Linked DNA regions of Catenulispora sp. EB89. The protein of the gene in region 2 interacts with the protein of the main gene of each other region in a pairwise test. Links are inferred from orthologs where the notes say so. Each region holds a gene or a part of one and is shown on either strand. Other genes may lie near its edges. The genes, in order: leuS and ligA.

Region 1 (3,720 bases), on a different replicon or contig from region 2:
CTGCTCGGCTCGCGCCTGAGCCCGCGGCTGGTCGCGCGCTACGGCCGCCCCGCGGTGCTGCGCGTCGCCGGGACGGTGCGGGCGGTGTGGCCGCTCGGGCTGGCGTTCGTCGGGCCGGGGCTGCCGGGGCTGCTGCTGGTGATCGCGATGGAGGCGGGGCTGATCACCACGTCGGGGGTGTACAACCCGGTGCTGGCCACGCACCGGTTGGAGAACGCCGGGGGCGCGAACGTCACGCGGGTGCTGTCCGCGTGGTCGATCACGAACAAGATCAGCATCGCGACGGCCACCGCGCTGTGGGGGGTGCTCGCGTCGGCGACCAGCCCGCGGTTCGGGCTCGGCCTGGCGGGCGCGCTGCTGTTGGCGACGCCGCTGCTGCTGCCGCGCAAGCCGACCTCGCCCAAAAGGCCCGGTGCCGACCGCCGAAGCGATCAGCACCGGGCCGCAGAGCCGCAGACCGAAAACCCTACGCGGGCACCACATTCACCAGCTTCGGCGCCCGCACGATGACCGTGCGCACCCCGCGCCCCTCCAGCGCCCGCTGCACGCCCTCCGAGGCCAGCGCCAGCTCGCGCAGCGCGTCCTGGTCGATGCCCGGGGGCACCTCCAGGCGGTCCTTCACCTTGCCGGCGACCTGCACCACGCAGGTCACCGTCTCGTCCACCAGGTACGCCGGGTCCGCGACCGGGTACACCGCGTGCGCCACCGAGCCGTCGTGGCCCAGGCGGGACCACAGTTCCTCGGCGATGTGCGGGGCGAACGGCGCCGTCAGCACCACCAGCGCCTCGGCCGCCGGGCGCGGCACCTCGGGCAGCCGGGTCAGGTGGTTGTTCAGCTCGATCAGCTTGCTGATCGCGGTGTTGAAGCGCATGCCCTCCATGTCGGCGCGGGCGCCGTCGATGGTCTTGTGCACCGCGCGCAGCGTCGCCTCGTCGGGCTCGGCGTCGACGACCGTGACCTCGCCGGTCTCCTCGTCGATCACGTTGCGCCACAGCCGCTGCAGGAAGCGGAAGCTGCCGATCGAGGCGCGGGTGTCCCAGGGCTTGGACATGTCCAGCGGGCCCATCGACATCTCGTAGACGCGCAGGGTGTCGGCGCTGTACTCGTCGATCATGTCGTCCGGGGAGATGACGTTCTTCAGCGACTTGCCGATCTTGCCGAACTCCCGGGTGACCGGCTCGCCGTGGAAGGTGTAGGTGCCCTCGCCGTCGTCCTCGACCTGCGCGGCCTCGACCGGGATGCCGCGCGCGTCGCGGTAGATCGAGCCCTGGATCATGCCCTGGTTGTACAGCTTGCGGAACGGCTCGGCGCTGGTCACCTGGTCCAGGTCGAACAGCACCTTGTGCCAGAAGCGCGCGTACAGCAGGTGCAGCACCGCGTGCTCGGCGCCGCCGACGTACAGGTCAACGCCGCCGGTGTCCTCGTCGTCCTGCGGCCCCATCCAGTACTTCTCGGCCGCGGCGTCGACGAAGCGGGTGTCGTCGGTCGGCGACAGGTAGCGCAGGTAGTACCAGCACGACCCGGCCCACTGGGGCATGGTGTTGGTCTCGCGGTGGTACTGCCGCGGGCCGTCGCCCAGGTCCAGGGTGACGTTCACCCACTCCGTGGCGCGCGCCAGCGGCGGCTCCGGGGCACTGGTGACGTCGCCGGCCTCGAAGGTCTTCGGCGAGAAGTCCTCCACCTCCGGCAGCTCCAGCGGCAGCATCGACTCCGGCAGCGCGCGGGCGATCCCGGCCTCCGGGCCGTCGACCGCGTAGACGATCGGGAACGGCTCGCCCCAGTAGCGCTGCCGCGAGAACAGCCAGTCGCGCAGCCGGTAGGTGACGGTGCCCTCGCCGATCCCCTTGGCCTGCAGCCACTCGGTGATGGCGCGGATCGCCGCCGGGACCGGCAGCCCCTCCAGCGACACCTCGTCGTTGGCGGAGTTGGTGATCTGCGCCGTCTTGGAGTCGTAGGCCTCAGTCCAGTCCGCGACGTCCTCCGGCCATCCGACCGGCGGCGCCACCACGATCTGCATCGGCAGGTCGAAGGCCCGCGCGAACTCGAAGTCGCGCTGGTCGTGCGCGGGCACCGCCATGATGGCGCCGGTGCCGTAGCCCATCAGCACGTAGTCGGCGATGAACACCGGCACGCCCTCGCCGTTGACCGGGTTCACCGCGAACGTGCCGGTGAACACGCCGGTCTTCTGCCGGCCCTCGGTCTGCCGCTCGACCTCGCTCTTGGCCGCGGCGGCGGCCCGGTAGGCGGCGACGGCCTCAGCCGGGGTGGCGTGCCCGCCGGTCCACTTCTCGCGGGTGCCGGCCGGCCACTCCTTCGCGACGAAGGAGTCCACCAGCTCGTGCTCCGGCGCCAGCACCATGTACGTGGCGCCGAACAGCGTGTCGGGCCGGGTCGTGAAGATCTCGATGGTCTTCTGGGAGCCGTCGACGGCGGTCACCCCGAAGTGCACGCGCGCGCCCTCGGAACGCCCGATCCAGTTCCGCTGCTGCAGCTTGATCGGCTCCGGCCAGTCCAGTCGGTCCAGGTCGGCCAGCAGCCGGTCGCCGTACTTGGTGATGCGCATCATCCACTGGCGCAGGTTGCGCTTGAACACCGGGAAGTTGCCGCGCTCGGAGCGGCCGTCTGCGGTGACCTCCTCGTTGGACAGCACGGTGCCCAGGCCCGGGCACCAGTTCACCGGGGCCTCGGCGATGTAGGCCAGGCGGTGGGAGTCGATGATCGCCGCCTGCTCCTGCGCCGACAGCGCGCTCCAGGCGCGGCCGTCGGGGGTGCGGCGGGCGCCGTCGGCGAACTGCTCGATCAGCAGACTGATCGGGCGGGCCTTGTCGGCCTGGTCGTCGTACCAGGAGTTGAAGATCTGCAGGAAGATCCACTGGGTCCACTTGTAGAAGGACACATCGATGGTCGACACCCCGCGCCGGGTGTCGTGGCCGAAGCCGATGCGGTGGATCTGCTCCTTGTACCGGGCGATGTTGGCCTCGGTGCTGACCCGCGGGTGGATGCCGTGCTCGACCGCGTACTGCTCGGCGGCCAGGCCGAAGGCGTCGAAGCCGATCGTGTGCAGCACCTTGTGGCCGGTCATCATCTTGTACCGGCCCAGCACGTCGGTGGCGATGTAGCCCAGCGGGTGGCCGACGTGCAGGCCGGCGCCGGAGGGGTACGGGAACATGTCCAGGATGTAGGCCTTGGGCTCCGCGGTGTCGGCCGGGTGGTCCGGTACCTCGAAGGTGTGGTGCCCGGCCCAGTACTCCTGCCACTTCGGCTCGATGTCGGCCGCTACCGAGGCCGTGTACCGGAACTTGGGCTCGTCGCTAGCAGGCTTGGGCTGTGTGTCGGTCTGCTCGCTCATTGTCGTCTCAGTCCTCGGGATACGTCTGATGGTCTGTGCTGGAAATGAAAAAGCCCCTCGCGCATGGAGGGGAGCCGCGCTGACCGGAGCCTGTGGCGGCTCCGTCCTGTTTCAGCGCGGCGACATAAGAAGCAGCGTCACAGCCCGCATACCCCAAGGGTACCAGCGCCGCCTCCGAGATATCGGCCCTACCTGCGGACCAGGCCGAGCACCAGCAGGATCTGCGCCAGGTGGTAGGTGACGATGATCGGGACGTCCAGCTCCCAGTCCTTGCGGACGAAGCGGGTCCAGCCGATCATCGCGTCGGAGACGGCGAACAGCAGCGCGCCGGGGATGATGCGCAGGTCGCCGGTCCACCACGCCGCGACCAC
Region 2 (3,258 bases):
TTGAACAGGATCCGCCACCAGGTCCGGCGCCCGGCCGCACCGCCCACCAGGGAGGCCGCGGCCTGCACCATCGCGGCCAGCGGCCAGCCCGCCAACATCAGCAGCGCGATGGTGAAAACCGTGGTGGTGGCGGCCTCGCGGTTGGTGTGCTGCAACTTCATCAGGGGCCGCAGTTCCCCGAGGAAGACCAGGCAGATGGTCATCAGCAACGCGGGCACCGACTGCGTGGTGGGTCCGGAACCGTGCCAGTTCAAGACCAACAACGCGGCCAGGATGGTGATCCCGGCCGCGCTGACGGAGGCGACGAAGGCGTACAGACGTCCGGGATCGGCCTTCGGGCCGTAGTCCGGCTCGAATGGTCGGTGCATGGAGCGGACCCTCCTGTACCGGAGCTCTTCTGAACAACTTCAGCGTCGGTGCGCGCGTCAGCGAACGGGCTGACGCGGCCATATTGCCGTATCAGAACGTCGCCGACCAGAGACGGACCGTAAAGGTTTCGCCTTCGGTCTTGACGGCCGGGCCGGGCGTCGGTGTCAGGCCCCTGCTTCCGCCACTGTAGCGGCAGCCGCGTCCGGACCGGCCTCCAACAGGACCCTGAAACCCCCCTCGTCGAGCACCTTCACGCCCAGGCTCAGGGCCTTGTCATACTTACTGCCGGGGTTATCCCCTACGACGACAAATGAGGTTTTCTTGGAGACCGAACCGCTCACCTTCGCACCCCGGCTGGTCAGTTCCTCGGCCGCGCCATCCCGTGTGAAACCGGCCAATGTGCCCGTTACGACCACGCTCAATCCCTCAAGAGGCCTCGGGCCCTCGGGCTGGGATTCCACAACAGGCACCACGCCGGCCGCCTGCCACTTGCCGATGATCTCGCGGTGCCAGTCCACGGCGAACCACTCGACGATCGCGGTGGCGATGGTCGGGCCGATGCCCTCGGCGGCCTTCAGCTCGTCCTCGGTCGCGTTCGCCAGGGCGTCGAAGGACGGGAACTCGCGGGCCAGGACGCGCGCCGCGGTCGGGCCCACGTGCCGGATCGACAGCGAGACCAGGAAGCGCCACAGCGGCCGGTCGGTCTTCACCAGCTCCAGCTGCTGCAGCAGCAGTTCGGTGGTCGCGGTCGGCACGCTCGGCTTCTTCGGCGTGCCCTTGGTGTAGAAGTACGGCACCAGCTCCATCTCGCCGGGCTGGGCGTCCGCGCCGCGCTTGGCCTGCAGCATCTTGAGCTCGGCCAGGTCCTCGATCTTGAGGCTCAACAGGTCGCCCTCGTCGTGCACCGGCGCGGTGCCCCCGGCCGGCTGGGTCAGCGCCACCGCCGACTCGTAGCCCAGCGCCTCGATGTCCAGCGCGTTGCGGCTGCCCATGAAGTCGATGCGCTCGCGGATCTGCCCGAGGCAGAACTGCGAGTTCGGGCAGCGCAGGTCGATGTCGCCCTCCTTCTGCGGAGCCAGCTTGGTCCCGCAGTCCGGGCAGTTCTCCGGCATCACGAAGTCGCGCTCGGAGCCGTCGCGCAGGTCCTGCACCGCGCCGACGATCTCCGGGATCACGTCGCCGGCCTTGCGCAGGATCACCGTGTCGCCGATCTTCAGGCCCTTCTTCACCACGATCTCCTGGTTGTGGAGCGTGGCGTTCTGGACCGTGGAGCCGGCGACCGTGACCGGCTCCATCACCGCGTACGGCGTCACCCGGCCGGTGCGGCCGACCTGGACCCGGATGTCCAGCAGCTTGGTGGTGACCTCCTCCGGCGGGTACTTGAAGGCGATGGCCCAGCGCGGGGCGCGGGAGGTGCTGCCCAGGCGGCCCTGGATGGCCAGGGCGTCGACCTTGACCACCACGCCGTCGATCTCGTGCTCGACGTCGTGGCGGTGCTTGTTGTAGTAGTCGATGTACTTCTGGACGTCCTTCAGGGTCTTGACGACCTTCACCCGGTCCGAGGTCGGCAGGCCCCAGGCCTTGAGGGCCTCGTAGGAGTGGGACTGCGAGGTCGGGGTGAAGCCTTTCCGCGCGCCAATGCCGTGCACCACCATCGACAGCGGCCGCTGCGCGGTGATCCGCGGGTCCTTCTGCCGCAGCGAGCCGGCCGCGGCGTTGCGCGGGTTGGCGTAGGAGCGGCCGGTCTCGGCGAGGATCTTCTCGTTCCACGCGTCGAACGCCTTGACCGCGAAGTAGACCTCGCCGCGCACCTCGACCAGCTCCGGCACCGGGAACTCGGCGGTGCCGGTCAGGGTCTGCGGGATGCTCTGGATGGTCTTGGCGTTCGGCGTGATGTCCTCGCCGGTGCGGCCGTCGCCGCGGGTCAGGGCCCGGGTGAGCTTGCCGTTCTCGTAGAGCAGGTTGATCGCCAGGCCGTCGACCTTCAGCTCGCACAGCAGGTCCGGCAGCGCGCCGAGGTCCTTCTCGATGCGGTCGGCCCAGGTCTGGAGCTCCTCGGCGGTGAACGCGTTGTCCAGCGAGAGCATGCGCTCCAGGTGCGGGACCGAGGTGAACTCGGTCTCGTAGGCGCCGGCCACCTTCTGGGTCGGCGAGTCCGGGGTGCGCAGCTCCGGGTTCGCGTCCTCGATCGCCTCCAGCTGCCGCAGCTTGACGTCGAACTCGGCGTCGCTGATCGTCGGCGCGTCGAGGACGTAGTAGCGGTACCGCGCGTCCTCGATCTCCTCGGCCAGGGCCGCGTGCTGCTGCGCCGGGGTAGCGGGGGTGGTCTCATCCGTGGCGGACAACGCGTCACCTCACTGGTCGGGGGCCGTTTCGACACTCAAGAATCTACCGTCAGGCACTGACAGTCCCGCAGTTCAGGAGGCTTTGTCGGCCAGCGCGTCGGCCGTGCGGTGGGCCAGCACGAGCGCCTGGCGGGCCCACGGCGGGGTGGCGCCGGCCAGGCCGCAGGTCGGGGTGATCGTCGTGGCCTGGGCCAGCTGCGCCGCCGAGAAGCCCAGGCGGCTCAGGGACAGCACCTTGTCGAGGAGCTGGTTGACGCCGGGGGCGCGCGCCGGGTCCACGGACGGCACGACGCCGAGCATCAGGCCCACTCCGGCCTCGATCGCCTCGCCGAGCTGTTCGTCGCGCTCCGGCGAGACGCCGCCGGGCCCGGTGGTGTCGATCGCGGTGGCGTCGAAGGAGATGTGGTCGGCACCGGCCCTGCGCAGCATCTCGATCGGTACGTCGGAGGCGCAGCAGTGCACGGCGACGTCGGCGTCGGCGTCGTGCACGGCCTTGATCAGGCCGGCCAGCGTCTCCCGGGCCACCGTCTCGTCGACCGCGCGC

The links.
Region 1: the proteins of ligA (region 2) and leuS interact in binary tests that used the Escherichia coli proteins (3 or more experiments, as listed by UniProt). The link is inferred for Catenulispora sp. EB89 from one-to-one orthologs.

What each region holds. Positions count from the first base shown.
Region 1 is NZ_JBGCCU010000006.1:387,201-390,920, forward strand. What follows is about bases 267-3,673. They hold leuS (leucine--tRNA ligase), read right to left. Parts: upstream 3,350-3,673; coding sequence 467-3,349; downstream 267-466. Other genes in these bases: ABH920_RS16095 (MFS transporter), read left to right, coding at 267-510; ABH920_RS16105 (lysoplasmalogenase), read right to left, coding at 3,538-3,673. Outside these bases: more of ABH920_RS16095, read left to right, coding at 1-266; more of ABH920_RS16105, read right to left, coding at 3,674-3,720.
Region 2 is NZ_JBGCCU010000013.1:35,343-38,600, forward strand. What follows is about bases 125-3,069. They hold ligA (NAD-dependent DNA ligase LigA), read right to left. Parts: upstream 2,715-3,069; coding sequence 534-2,714; downstream 125-533. Other genes in these bases: ABH920_RS26010 (putative bifunctional diguanylate cyclase/phosphodiesterase), read right to left, coding at 125-368; ABH920_RS26020 (methionine synthase), read right to left, coding at 2,787-3,069. Also shown: more of ABH920_RS26010, read right to left, coding at 1-124; more of ABH920_RS26020, read right to left, coding at 3,070-3,258. UniProt on the Escherichia coli protein: DNA ligase that catalyzes the formation of phosphodiester linkages between 5'-phosphoryl and 3'-hydroxyl groups in double-stranded DNA using NAD as a coenzyme and as the energy source for the reaction.